DNA from 2 places in the Enterobacter sp. ECC-175 genome. Region 2 is predicted to be linked to the other one. Evidence: predicted binding sites of a transcription regulator. Region 2 holds the regulator's gene; the other holds the start of a gene.
What was found. The regulator Fur, encoded in region 2, represses iron uptake genes when iron is present. The targets are predictions, from matches to a motif close to ATAATAATGAGAACNACTATCAA.
Positions count from the first base shown of each region.

Region 1: the regulator Fur is predicted to act here: its motif matches at 3,017-3,039, upstream of sufA (Fe-S cluster assembly scaffold SufA).

Region 1 is NZ_CP143776.1:2,489,023-2,496,319, reverse strand. It holds gene sufD (Fe-S cluster assembly protein SufD) at 1-379, opposite strand, end outside; gene sufC (Fe-S cluster assembly ATPase SufC) at 354-1,100, opposite strand; gene sufB (Fe-S cluster assembly protein SufB) at 1,110-2,600, opposite strand; gene sufA (Fe-S cluster assembly scaffold SufA) at 2,609-2,977, opposite strand; gene V1599_RS11795 (MerR family transcriptional regulator) at 3,317-4,051, opposite strand; gene V1599_RS11790 (diguanylate phosphodiesterase) at 4,241-5,461, opposite strand; gene ycgZ (regulatory protein YcgZ) at 5,798-6,037, shown strand; gene V1599_RS11780 (hypothetical protein) at 6,048-6,368, shown strand; gene V1599_RS11775 (biofilm development regulator YmgB/AriR family protein) at 6,398-6,676, shown strand; gene fdhF (formate dehydrogenase subunit alpha) at 6,868-7,297, shown strand, end outside.
Region 2 is NZ_CP143776.1:1,889,759-1,897,055, forward strand. It holds gene chiP (chitoporin) at 1-890, shown strand, start outside; gene chiQ (ChiQ/YbfN family lipoprotein) at 934-1,263, shown strand; gene fur (ferric iron uptake transcriptional regulator) at 1,409-1,855, opposite strand; gene fldA (flavodoxin FldA) at 2,147-2,677, opposite strand; gene ybfE (LexA regulated protein) at 2,827-3,120, opposite strand; gene ybfF (esterase) at 3,249-4,022, opposite strand; gene seqA (replication initiation negative regulator SeqA) at 4,206-4,754, shown strand; gene pgm (phosphoglucomutase (alpha-D-glucose-1,6-bisphosphate-dependent)) at 4,779-6,419, shown strand; gene potE (putrescine-ornithine antiporter) at 6,523-7,297, opposite strand, start outside.

The DNA of each region.
Region 1 (7,297 bases), 600 kb from region 2:
GGAACACCTCGGGCTGAACGGCGGCGGTCAGGCTCTGGCGCTCGTCGTTAATCGCAATTTCGAACCCGCTCTCCCGCGCGTCGTCGCTCAGCTCGGGGGAATAGACGCCGTCGACAAAGACCAGCCGCACCGCGTCCACGTTCAGCGCCAGCGCGTCGCGTTGGGACGGGCCGATCGCTGCCCGCCGGGTGACAAACTCACCGTTCAGCAGGCCGTCCAGCGGCGTGTATTTCCAGTTCTCATGCTTGCGCGTGGGCAGGCCCAGACGCAGCATCTGCTGCAGGTGCTGCTGGGCCTGTTCAGAACGGGCAACGCCCTGCGCTTCAAACAGGCGGTGCCACTGCTGGAGCGCATTACTGCTGTTCGGTAAGCCAGCCATAGCCCTGCTCCTCCAGCTGTTTCACCAGCGTAAAATCACCGGATTTCACAATGCGGCCCTGGTAGAGCACGTGGACGTAGTCCGGCTTGATATAGTCCAGAATACGCTGGTAGTGGGTGACGATAATGAACGAGCGCTTGCCGTCGCGAAGAGAATTTACGCCATCGGCGACAATCTTCAGGGCGTCGATGTCCAGCCCGGAGTCGGTTTCGTCGAGGATGCACAGCTCAGGCTCCAGCACCGCCATCTGCAGAATGTCGTTACGCTTTTTCTCGCCGCCGGAGAAGCCGACGTTCACCGAGCGGGTCAGCAGATCTTCCGGCATCTTCAGCAGCCCGATCTTCTCTTCCATCAGGTCCTGGAAGTCAAAGCGGTCCAGCGCCTCAAGGCCGCGGTATTTGCGCACCGCGTTCAGCGCGGTTTGCAGGAAGAACTGGTTGCTGACGCCGGGAATTTCCACCGGGTACTGGAAGGCCATAAAAATGCCCTCGCCCGCGCGATCTTCCGGCGACATCTCCAGCAGATCTTTACCGTTGAACTCAACCGAACCGCCGGTCACTTCGTAATCTTCCCGTCCCGCCAGGGTCGCTGAAAGCGTGCTTTTCCCGGAGCCGTTTGGTCCCATGATGGCGTGGACTTCGCCCGGCTTGACGTCAAAATTGAGGCCGCGCAGGATCGCTTTATCGTCGACGCCAACCTGTAAATCTTTAATGCTTAACATGTGCTTTCCTTAACCGACGCTGTGTTCAAGACTAATGGCGAGGAGTTTCTGAGCTTCAACGGCAAATTCCAGCGGCAGTTCAGAGAACACGTCCTTACAGAAGCCGTTCACAATCATTGAAATCGCATCTTCTTCGCTGATCCCGCGCTGCAGGCAGTAGAAGAGCTGATCTTCCCCAATCCGCGAGGTGGTGGCCTCGTGCTCGAGCTGGGCCGTGTTATTACGGCACTCGACGTACGGGAAGGTATGCGCCCCGCAGTCCGCGCCAATCAGCATCGAATCGCACTGCGTAAAGTTACGCGCGTTGGTGGCCGTCGGCATGATTTTCACCAGCCCGCGATAGCTGTTCTGGCTGTGCCCGGCGGAGATCCCTTTCGAGATAATCGTGGATTTGGTGTTTTTACCGATGTGGATCATCTTGGTGCCGGTATCCGCCTGCTGATGGCCGCTGGTCAGCGCCACCGAGTAAAACTCGCCGATGGAATTGTCCCCGCGCAGAATACAGCTAGGGTATTTCCAGGTAATGGCCGAGCCGGTTTCCGACTGGGTCCAGGACATCTTGCTGTTTTCGCCCTCGCACAGCGCGCGCTTGGTGACGAAGTTGAGGATGCCGCCGGTATTCCCGTCCCCGGGGAACCAGTTCTGCACCGTGGAGTATTTCACTTCGGCATCTTTATGGATGATGACCTCCACCACCGCCGCGTGCAGCTGATAGCTGTCGCGCACCGGCGCGGAGCACCCTTCGATGTAGCTCACGTAGCTGCCCTCATCGGCGACGAGGATCGTGCGCTCGAACTGGCCCGTTTTTTCCGCGTTGATGCGGAAATAGGTGGAAAGCTCCATCGGGCAGCGCACGCCTTTCGGCACGTAAATAAACGTCCCGTCAGAAGCCACAGCCGCGTTGAGCGCCGCGAAGAAGTTGTCGTTGCTCGGCACCACGGTGCCGATGTACTTTTTCACCAGCTCGGGGTGATCGTGGATCGCCTCGCCGAACGAGCAGAAAATGATCCCCTGCTCCGCCAGCTTTTCTCGATAGGTCGTCGCCACCGACACGGAGTCAAAAATGGCGTCTACCGCGACTTCTTTGCCTTCACGTACCGGAACGCCCAGCTGGTTGAAAGCCTCTTCAACCTCTTTGCTCAGGAAGCTGTTTTCGGCACCCGTTTGCTGGACCGCGCCGGGCTGCGAGGCGCAGGTATCGTCACAGCTGCCGCAGGACGGCGCGGAGTAATAGCTATAGTCCTGATAGTTGAGCTTATCGTAGTGCGCTTTTAGCCAGTGGGGCTCTTCCATTTCCAGCCAGGCGCGAAACGCGCTCAGGCGAAACTCGAGCATCCACTCCGGCTCGTTGCGCTTGGCCGAAATCGCGCGGACGACGTCCTCGTTAATGCCCTTCGCCAGCTCGTCGGTTTGCACCTGTGTGAAAAAACCCTCTTTATAGTTGAGGTGTCCGCCGCTCCAGGTGTTTACATCGTCAGTTGCTTCAGTCTGTCGAGACATAGTACCGCCTATACCCCAAAGCTTTCGCCGCAGCCGCATTCGTTCTGGGCTTTCGGGTTATGAAATTTGAAAAGCTGATTTAAGCCTTCGCGCACGTAATCGACTTCGGTTCCGTCAATGAAGGGCATCGCCTGCAGCGCCACGTACAGCTTTGCGCCGTCGGTTTCGAAGACTAAATCGTCTTTTTCAGGCTCGGTGACCGTATCAAGAACATAGCCAAAGCCCGCGCAGCCAGTTTGCTTAACGCCCAGGCGCACGCCGAGGATCTCCGGCTTCTTCGCCACCAGCTCGTGTATATGTGCCGCTGCCGCTGGCGTGAGCGTAAGGCCACGCCAGGCAAAGTCGGCAGGGTTAAAGGTTTCTGAATGCAATTCCATAGTTCCACCTCATGTCGAGAGCCACAGGGGCATAACACCATGTTAGTGATAACGATTATCACTTCAACCCCCTGACAGCAGGGGCTTTGTGCTTAACCGCCCTTTTTGGCACCTTTTACTAAGCATAGACCCTGTACGGAGATAAGGCTGGGATGGAATTATTTGTTCAATACATTGATAGATAATGCATTTTATTTACAGAAAGAGACGGTAATGGTGAAAGACAAAATATGCATCGAAAATGCCTATTTTTGAAATAGATGATTGATGGCAGCGAACGTTAACGTCACGAAATGAGGGAATGAGAGGAAAAAATACAAAAGGCCCTTTCGGACCCCGTTACAGTGCTGGATGAAACGCTATAGCAAAACCCTGTTCCCGCCAGTGGTCGAGCTGTTCCTGCTGGCGAGGCGTCATCGGTTTTCCCGTCCAGACGAAGATTTTTTGCCCGGGGAAGAGCTCCGGACGCGGTGAATCAATAGGGTCTGCCAGCACGTCGATGTGCCAGCCTTTTTGCGCAAGACGGGCGGCTTCAAGCCAGAGATGCGTACGATCGTCGCACTCCCAGCCGATGAGCAGGGCGTCTTTTCCGGCTTTTTTACGTGATTCCGTCAGGCTTGCAATGGCAAACTCAATCAGCACACCGTCGAGCAGGCTCGCCATGTGGCGCACCGTGTTCTGGTCCTGATTCATTCGCTGACGAACCGGGGTGATAATGTTATCGATAAGCACATCCATCGCGTGGTCCCGGCGGAATTCGCCGATCTTCGCGCGAAGCTTCGCAGGGTTTGCGTAGCGCAGGACGGTCATCATCTCTTCCTGCAGCGTTGCCCAACTGCCCTGGGTCAACACTTCGCTGTTTCCCAACAGCGCTTTCACTTTTCCGACCGATATGCCGGACTTCATCAGGCGCTTGATCTCTTCAATGCGCAGGATATCCTCATCGTCAAACTGACGATGGCCCCCCTCGCTGCGCTGGGGTTTCAATAACCCGTAGCGACGCTGCCAGGCACGCAGCGTAACGGGGTTGATACCGCATCGTTCGGCGACTTCACCGATACTGTAATAGGCCATTAACTCCCTCACGCTTAACACTTCCATACCCAACCGAACCAACCTTATCAGATTGTACAACGCTTTTGTATAACCAATACCTCACTCAGGGACAAGTGAATGGTGCAAAAAACCATTCACTCGTTAATACATTGTTGTATAAATTTGACGTCACGTACAGCTAAGCCGTCATCAATGTGTACAACCTCATTAAAATCCGAACTTTTTCTCGGGCCAGGCTATAGCCGGAATGCCTCCCAGGCGCGGGCTGGCAAACAGATGGCCCTGAAACTGAGAAATGCCCGCCGACTCCAGCCACATCCACTCTTCGGCTTTCTCCACGCCGACGGCGCAAAACTGAATTTCCAGCGACGCGCAGCACTTGATGATCGCCTGAATAATCGCCTGCCGCGGGCCGCTCTTATGGACGTCCATAATCAAGTCGCGGTTGATCTTGATTCTGTCCGGCTGGAACTGCGCCAGCAGCTGTAGCCCGGCGAACCCCGCACCAAAGTGATCGATGGTCACGCTGATGCCCGCGCTTTTAAGCTGCCTGACGGCGCTGGTAAACTCCTCGAAGCGAGATATGGCTTCGCTTTCGGTAAATTCCACCACGATTTGCTCCGGCACGAAGCCGTTTGCTTCTATCGCCGTGAGCAGGAAATCCACGGCGCTGGGGACGTTCACCAGCGTCATCGGCAGCAGGTTGAGAGATAACGTCTGGTCCTGTAGGCCCAGCGCGCTGGCCATCGACAGCGCGACCTGCTTACTTTTCAGATCCCGTTCGTACAGTTCTTCACGCGGTAAGGCATCAAAATAGGCCCCCGGTGATTCACCGCCAGGCGTGCGGATAAGCGCTTCCCATGAGACCACCTCCTGCATAAACGGGTCCACGATGGGCTGGAAGGCGAAGCTACAGTCGGCGCCGGGCGCGACAACCTCCGGCTGCGCGGAAAGCGCCGTTTCTTCGGAAATAAATTCCCACGAATCCGCCGGAGGCAGCTCGAAATAGTTCGCTTTTTCAGTCGCCTCAACGAAGGTGCGGAAAAACTGCAGGGCGCGATCGTTATAGGTCATCTGGTATTTCGTCGTGCCCTTATCCAGCACGCTCTGAAGCACGTCATCCCTGTCGTAATGCCGCAGATCGAAAAGCTCCATGCCGACGTTACCGAAGCGGCGCGACGGACCGTGATCTCGTAACAGCTCAACCACGTTGTGATGGCGCGGATCGCAGCAAATATGCTGATAGATAGCCGTCACACTCTCCGCGGGACCCTCAAGCAGCTGAAAAAAATGCGTGCCGTTGAATAACAAAATCCCTGTGACATTTTCATGTCGATTATGATGATTTGCAGCAGCTACCATGTCTTCGAGTGCTTTCACAGGCACGTCATCGCAGATATGACTGCGGTAAATGATGGTCGTGAGCATGCTATTCCTGGGGTTAGGTGTGGACGATAAAACGTGTGGGTTACATTCTGTTATAGCATATTAATTGCCTAACAAATAATTTACATCTCAATGATTTATCGTCATTTCAGCCCCTTCATTATCCTTTGTACAACTCTCTCCTGCAGCTGAAGCTTGTACAATATATCCCAACCTTGACCGATAAAAAACAGCATGCATAACGTGTTGTATAAAAACGCCTTTATAAGAAAATATGACAATTTATTAAAAAATTGTACATTTTAAATGTACAGATTTGAAAAAAGTGTATACCTTAAATGTAACGTTACTGATTACGGACCTTAACAGGAGCGAAACATGTACCAGAACGGTTATGCCGGAGATTCCGCCGCAGCGATTGCGCAGTATTTCGAAAAGGCAGCGCTTCCAACCCAGCAGGAAACGCTGGGCCAGGTGGTAGTAGAAATTCTGAGCGACGGGCGAAATCTCAACCGAAAATCGCTCTGTACGAAATTGTTAAGCCGCCTCGAAAAGGCCTCCAGTCCGGAAGAGGAACAGCATTACCACATGCTGCTTGGCCTGCTCTTCGAACGATAAAAACGCCGTTATGAAAAGCAGTGACGTAGACAAGCTGATTGACTCGCTTATCGGAGAAGCCGTTCTTTCGCTACTGAAAGAGCGCGGGCCGCTCACGACAGGCACGTTAATCGAGCGTCTATGGAGCATGAAGACGCATGAAAAAGATCCCGGGCGGCGGGAAGCCATAGCGCGCGTTATCGCCGACGTAGGCGAAAACCGTGCCGCGTTTAAACATCGCCGCACCGCACAGGGAAGGACTCACGGAGAGGGATCTCTTCGGATAACGGAAGACAATGTAGTGCCCTTATTTGGTAAAGGAAAACCGTCCGATCCAAAGAAAATACATTGACTACAACCTAACAGCTACGGTGAGAATAAATGAGACAGAATATTCAGATTCAACCCGAATACACATCGGCATTTCATGAAAGCCCTTTGTCGGAGTATTTCCGTCACGCAGGCGATCGTTTTGCTGAAGAGTCCGCTATTTTCTCTACGGCAGTACGCTGTATCCAGGCCTCTGAAGGACATATCACCAATAAGGCCATTATTCTGTGGCTGATCCAGACGCTTGAAGGCACGCACGACGTTGTTCAGGCCGATGTTATCCGCAAAACGCTTGAGATTGTTGTGGGCTACACCATGGACGATCTTTAACCCGGCTGTACTCCCCTTCCTGACGTGTCATCGTCACTTATGACGAACCTGTTGACGATGACACGCCTTTGCTCGCAATAACCTCCTGATAATCAAGATGCTACGATGTGGCACGGATCCTGCTTTAGCCGGGTACGGGACTGGAATGCTCCAGTTAAACATCGCTTCATTTATTAACAGGTCTGTTATTGATGAAAAAAATCGCCACCGTCTGCCCCTACTGCGGCGCAGGCTGCAAGCTCAATCTTGTCGTTGAAAATAACCGTATCATCCGCGCCGAAGCGGCAGACGGCGTCACCAACCAGGGCACGCTTTGCCTGAAAGGATTTTACGGCTGGGACTTCTTAAACGACACTCGCCTGCTTACCCCTCGCCTGACGCAGCCGATGATCCGCTATCGTAAGGGCGACGCCTTTACGCCAGTCACCTGGGAAGAGGCCATTCGCTATACCGCCCACAGGCTGAGCGGCATTAGGTCGGAGTTCGGCCCCCGCGCCATCATGACCACCGGCTCTTCACGCGGAACAGGGAACGAAACCAACTACGTGATGCAAAAATTTGCCCGCGCGGTGCTGCACACTAACAACGTCGACTGCTGCGCGCGCGTCTGCCACGGGCCTT
Region 2 (7,297 bases):
AAGCCGGGGCGAACTTTGACTACGGTGATGCGGGTGCGTTGAGCTTCTCCTACATGTGGACCAATGAGTACAAAGCGCCGTGGCACATTGAGATGGACAAGTTCTACCAGAACGACCGCAAGACTAAGGTTGATTACCTGCACTCGCTCGGTGCCAAATACGATTTCAAGAATGATCTGGTGCTTGAAGCAGCATTTGGTCAGGCAGAAGGCTTTGTCGATCAATACTTTGCCAAAGCCAGCTACAAGTTTGACGTCGCGGGCTCTCCGCTTTCAACCAGCTATCAGTTCTACGGGGCGCGCGATAAGGCCGACAACAACACCATTAATGATATCTACGACGGCACGGCCTGGCTGCAGGCGCTGACCTTTGGCTATAAGGTGGCCGAGGTAGTGGATTTGCGCCTGGAAGGGACGTGGGTGAAGGCGGAAGGGCAGCAGGGCTACTTCCTGCAGCGCATGACGCCAACCTACGCCTCCTCAAACGGTCGTCTCGACATCTGGTGGGATAACCGCTCAGACTTTAACGCCAACGGTGAAAAGGCGGTGTTCTTCGGGGCGATGTATGACCTCAAAAACTGGGATCTGTCGGGCTGGGCCGTCGGTGCGTCCTATGTTTACGCCTGGGATGCAAAACCGGCCGACTGGTTTATCAACGCCGCAGGCCAGCGTGAAGACTACGCGTCCAACAAAATCAAAGAGTCTGCGTACAGCCTTGATGCGATGTACACCGTACAGGACGGCCGTGCGAAGGGCACCATGTTCAAACTGCACTTCACTCAGTACGACAACCACTCCGATATCCCAAGCTGGGGCGGTGGTTACGGCAACATCTTCCAGGATGAGCGCGACGTGAAGTTCATGGTTATCGCCCCATTCACTATCTTCTGATAAACGCTCTGGCGGGCTAAGGCCCGCCGGAATGGAGACGGCTATGTTTAAGAAAATCGTACTTGTCGCGGTGATGACCGCCGGGCTTGCGGCCTGCGCAACCTCACCGGGGCCGAAAGAGGATTCGCGTCTAAAAGAGGCGTACAGCGCCTGTATCAATACCGCGCAAGGCTCGCCAGAAAAAATCGAGGCCTGTCAAAGCGTGCTGAACGTGCTGAAAAAAGAGAAGGCGCACGAGCAGTTTGCCACGCAGGAGAGCGTTCGCGTGATGGATTACCAGGCCTGCATCCAGGCGCGTAAAACCGGAAACGATCAGGAAGTGGCGAAGCGCTGCGATAAAATCTGGCAGGAAATTCGCAGCAACAATAACTAATGCGCTGTATTCACGCCCGGTGGCGCTGCGCTTACCGGCCTGCAAAGGTGTCACAGCCCCTCAGGCCCGGTAAGCGCAGCGCCACCGGGCTTTTTTAGGCAAAAAAAAAGCCAACCTCGCGGCTGGCTCAGAGTATGAATACGGATTATTTGGCGTCGTGTGCGCGGTCGTTCTCGCGGCAATCGCCTTCAGCGCAGTGACCATACAGGTACAGGCTGTGGTTGGTGAGGCGGATACCATGACGCGCAGCGATTTCACGCTGGCGTGATTCGATGGAATCATCGCTAAATTCAATAACCTTGCCGCAGTCGAGGCAGATCAGGTGATCGTGGTGGTGCTGCTGAGTCAGTTCGAAAACAGATTTACCGCCTTCGAAATTATGACGGGTAACAATGCCCGCGTCATCAAACTGGTTCAGCACACGATAGACGGTTGCCAGGCCAATTTCTTCACCCATATCGATAAGACGCTTGTAAAGGTCTTCCGCACTGACATGGTGATTGTCTGGCCCCTGAAGCACTTCAAGGATTTTTAACCGAGGAAGCGTTACTTTCAGGCCAGCCTTCTTTAATGCGGTATTGTTGTCAGTCATGCGGAATCTGTCCTGTTGCTAAACGATTCACTTCAAAAGAAGAAGTGACAGAGAATGCACTTGGGATAATGCGTCTCATTATAGAACTGCCACGCCTAAATGAAAACTGCAAGTCTCAAGCAAAATATGCTTATAAAAATGGGGTATCACCAACAAACTTGTTCGATGGAGCCCACGTTTTACCAGGGGGATATTGTACAGGTCTGAACGGAAAAGTTAAAAGTTTGTAGCAATTAATTTAATCGGTTTGACCTGGACAACGGGCGCAACCGGAGTCGCGCCGCAGGGATATCAGGCGTTGAGGATGTCGTCCAGGTTCAGCTCTTCACGAACCTGCTTCACCCATTTTTCAACGCGTTCGGCGGTCAGTTCTGGCTGACGGTCTTCGTCAATGGCCAGGCCAACAAAGTGGTCGTCATCAGCCAGGCCTTTGGAGGCTTCAAAGTGATAGCCCGCGGTTGGCCAGTGGCCAACAATAGCCGCGCCGCGCGGCTCAATGATGTCGCGGATAGTACCCAGCGCATCACAGAAATACTCCGCGTAGTCTTCCTGATCGCCGCAGCCGAACAGGGCGACCAGCTTGCCGTTAAAGTCCACTTCTTCAAGCGTAGGGAAGAAATCATCCCAGTCGCACTGCGCTTCACCATAGTACCAGGTCGGGATGCCCAGCAGCAGGATGTCATAGCCTTCGAGATCTTCTTTGCTGCTCTTGGCGATGTCGTGCACATCGGCAACGTCTTTACCGAGCTGTTTTTGAATGTTTTTTGCGATGTTTTCGGTATTGCCGGTGTCACTGCCGAAGAAAATGCCGATGATTGCCATGAGTAAAATAACCTCTTGAAACTTAATAGTATGGTGGCGCAAATTGTCCACGGATAAGGGCAATAATAGCAGAACACGCAACCCTGCGGAAACAGCTATCGCGCAGGACTGCACTCTGTGCTACATGAAAAGAGAGATTTGGGGGATTTTCAGACTTTTACTTTAGCGCGAAGCGTATCAAGCTGGGCGATCAGCATCGCTTCGATCAGCTCGCTGCGGCTAATGTTGCGTGCTTCAGCCAGCTCGTTAAGCGCATCAACCGCGTCAGCGTTAAGCTTCAGTTCGACACGCTTAAGCCCACGATTTTTATCGCGTTTAAGCTGGTTGCGTTTATTAATACGCAGCTGTTCGTCACGCGAGAGCGGATTCGTTTTCGGTCGTCCCGGTCGACGCTCATTCGCGAACAGATCTAGTGTCGTACGGTCCGTTTGTTCTTTGGCCATGATTCTGAGACTTCGGGGGAAACACGCCGCCCTGCTAAAGCCCGGGCGATAAGCGCGCCATCATACATCAGCGAAAACGACACGCCAACGACTGGAAGCCCGCAGCCTTCCAGTCGCTGACTTTTTAATCAATTCGCAGTATCAGTGAGATAGCGACGGATGGCGCGCAGGACGGCGTCCGGTTTTTCCGCGTGAACCCAGTGTCCAGCTCCGGCAATCACGTGGGCTCGCGCCTGAGGGAATTGCGCCAGCAGCGCGTCGCGGTACGCGTCGGTGACATAAGGCGAGTTACCGCCGCGGATAAAGAGGGCAGGGTGCGGCCAGGCGGGAACACTTTCCCAACCCACAATGTGAGAATACTGATCCCACAGAACGGGAACATTAAAGCGCCACTGGCCGTCAACAAACGATTTCAGCAGAAACTGCACCACGCCTTCCTCATCAAGATGCTCGCGCATCACGGTGGCGGCCTGTTGGCGAGTGGAAACACCCTCCTCGGTCACCGCATTGATGGCGGCAAAAATCTCGTCGTGGCGGCGAACGTCGTAATCCACGGGCGCGACGTCGATGACCACCAGACCGCTGATTCGCTCGGGCGCGAGCGCGGTCAGCGCCATCACCGCTTTACCGCCCATGGAATGCCCGATGAGCGTCGCTTTTTCCAGGCTATGTGCATCCAGCGTGTCCAGCAGATCCTGCGCCATCGCCGCGTAGGTCATCTCCTCCGCGCGACCGGAAAGGCCGTGATTGCGCATGTCGACCTGCAAAATATCATGATCGACCACCAGATCGCGCGCCAGCACGCCCAGGTTATCGAGGCTGCCAAAAAGCCCGTGAACCAGGACAATGGGGGGATTATTGTTCGGCGATTGCGCAGATAGCGCTCGGGTATTCAATTTCATGGCAAAGTTCTTTTTTTACGTATGTCAGGTTAGGGTATCATGTTCACCATTCTGCCGCCCGGCTGCAAGGTTCCAGTTTAATCCGACTTTTGCCGCCAACCTGGTTTGACGCTATCCGCTGTTGGGATTTGCTCCTATAATCCCAACGACTTGTATTCAGATAAGATATCGCACTGGATTAAGATGAAAACAATCGAAGTTGATGACGAACTCTATCAGTATATCGCCAGCCAAACGCGGCATATCGGGGAGAGCGCGTCAGACATTTTACGGCGCATGCTTAAAATTTCCGCCGCCGCACAGCCCGCAACGTCCGCGCCAAAAGAGGTTGCGCCTCAGCCTGGCGTAAATGCGTCAGCAAAACCTGCCGCGACGCCAGTAAAAGATAAAGTCCGCGCGGTGCGCGAGCTGCTGCTGTCTGACGAATATGCGGAACAGAAAAAAGCGGTTAACCGCTTTATGCTGGTGCTGTCTACACTCTACTCACTGGATAACAAAGCGTTTGCTGAAGCGACCGAATCGCTCCACGGCCGTACCCGCGTGTACTTCGCCGGCGACGAGCAGACGCTGCTGCAAAACGGCAATCAAACCAAACCTAAACATGTCCCGGGCACACCTTACTGGGTCATCACCAATACCAATACGGGCCGCAAGTGCAGCATGGTTGAACACATCATGCAGTCTATGCAGTTCCCTGCGGAATTGATTGAGAAGGTTTGCGGTACAATTTAACCCTTGCATCAGAAGGACCAGGCAATGGCAAATCACAGCCGTGCAGGCCAACCTGCACAACAAAGCGATTTGATTAACGTCGCTCAGCTGACCGCACAGTACTACGTGCTGAAACCGGTCGTGGGCAACGCAGAACACGCAGTGAAGTTTGGTACATCTGGCCACCGCGGCAGCGCGGCGCGCCACAGCTTTAACGAGCCGCACATTCTGGCCATTGCCCAGGCCATCGCGGAAGAGCGCGCTAAAAACGGCGTCACCGGTCCGTGCTACGTTGGGAAAGATACTCACGCCCTGTCTGAACCGGCGTTCATTTCCGTACTGGAAGTGCTGGCCGCGAACGGCGTAGACGTGATTGTCCAGGAGAATAACGGCTTCACGCCAACCCCGGCGGTATCAAACGCCATTCTCGTGCACAACAAAAAAGGTGGTCCGCTGGCTGACGGCATCGTCATCACGCCATCCCACAACCCGCCGGATGACGGGGGGATCAAATACAACCCGCCTAACGGCGGCCCTGCGGACACCAACGTCACCAAAGTGGTAGAAGACCGCGCGAACGCGCTGCTTGCAGCCGATCTGGACGGCGTCAAGCGCATTTCCCTGGACGCGGCCATGGCGTCCGGGCATGTGAAAGAGCAGGATCTGGTGCAGCCGTTCGTGGAAGGGCTGGCGGATATCGTCGACATGGCGGCGATCCAGAAAGCCGGCCTGAAGCTGGGCGTTGACCCGCTCGGCGGCTCCGGTATCGAATACTGGAAGCGCATCGCCGAGCATTACAAGCTGGATCTGACCATCGTTAACGATCACGTCGATCAGACCTTCCGCTTTATGCACCTGGATAAAGACGGCGCGATCCGCATGGACTGCTCCTCCGAGTGCGCGATGGCCGGTCTGCTGGCGCTGCGCGACAAATTCGACCTGGCGTTTGCCAACGATCCGGATTACGACCGCCACGGCATCGTGACCCCGGCGGGCCTGATGAATCCTAACCACTACCTGGCCGTTGCAATCAACTACCTGTTCCAGCACCGTCCGCAGTGGGGCAAAGAGGTGGCCGTCGGTAAAACGCTGGTCTCTTCCGCGATGATTGACCGCGTGGTTGACGCGCTGGGCCGCAAGCTGGTGGAAGTACCGGTCGGCTTCAAGTGGTTTGTTGACGGTCTGCACGACGGCAGCTTTGGCTTTGGCGGCGAAGAGAGCGCGGGCGCGTCCTTCCTGCGCTTCGACGGCACGCCGTGGTCCACCGACAAAGACGGCATCATCATGTGCCTGCTGGCGGCAGAAATCACTGCCGTCACCGGTAAAAACCCGCAGGAACATTACAACGAACTGGCAGTACGCTTCGGCGCGCCAAGCTACAACCGCATTCAGGCGGCAGCAACGTCCGCGCAGAAAGCCGCCCTGTCGAAACTTTCTCCAGAGATGGTCAGCGCAAGCACGCTGGCGGGTGACCCTATCACCGCGCGCCTGACGGCTGCGCCGGGCAACGGGGCGTCTATCGGTGGTCTGAAGGTGATGACCGAGAACGGCTGGTTCGCCGCGCGTCCGTCCGGTACGGAAGATGCGTACAAAATCTACTGCGAGAGCTTCCTCGGCGCTGAACATCGTCAGCAGATTGAGAAAGAAGCGGTGGAGATTGTCAGCGAAGTGCTGAAAAACGCGTAAGTGTGGATCGAGGGCGGGCTCATGTCCTCACCCAGGCCTCTCCCACTGGGAGAGGGTGAAAACGCTAAAAACGGCAACCCCAGGGTTGCCGTTTTGCTTTTCCCTAACTGTGTTTATTCGTCAATTCAAACCGCGGCGACACCAGCCCGTACAGCGTCCAGCCCATAAAGGTCACCATCGCGCCGTAGAGCATCGCTTCTTCACCGGAAGAGTAAAGCGCATAGAAGCTGTAGATAGCGCCCACCAGCGCCACAACGTTCGCCACTCTCGCCTTGCTCGGATCGACCTTCGCCACTTTCTGAATAATCACCAGCGCGGCCATCGACAGGATATACGGAATGATGTTCGTCACCACCGCCAGGTTAACCAGCACGTTGAACTGGCTGTTCAGCGACGGGCTAATGGTCATCAGCGACAGGCCGCTCTGGAAGATGACGATCGCCAGCATGCCCTGCACCGGTGCATCCGCTTTGGTCACGCGGGAGAAGATTTTCGGGAAATACCCTTCGTCAGCCGATGACTTGAACACCTGCGCGATGGTGAACTGCCAGCCGAGCAGCGAGCCGCAGCAGGACATTACCATCAGCCCCATAATCACTTTCCCGACTTCCGGCGTAAACATCTGCGCGAAGGCCAGCCCGAACGGTGCCGTGGAGTTCGCCAGATCCATATTGGGCACAATGCCGGCAATCACGTTGGTGGACACGATATAGATCACCGCTGCCCCCAGGGTGCCGCCGAGCACCGCAATCGGCACGTTCTTTTCCGGATTTTCGACGACTTCCGCGTTCGCGCACGCCGACTCCAGCCCCAGGAAGGCCCACAGCGTCATGGCAATGGACGAGCCCACCGCGGTGAAGAACGGCACGTGGTGCGGG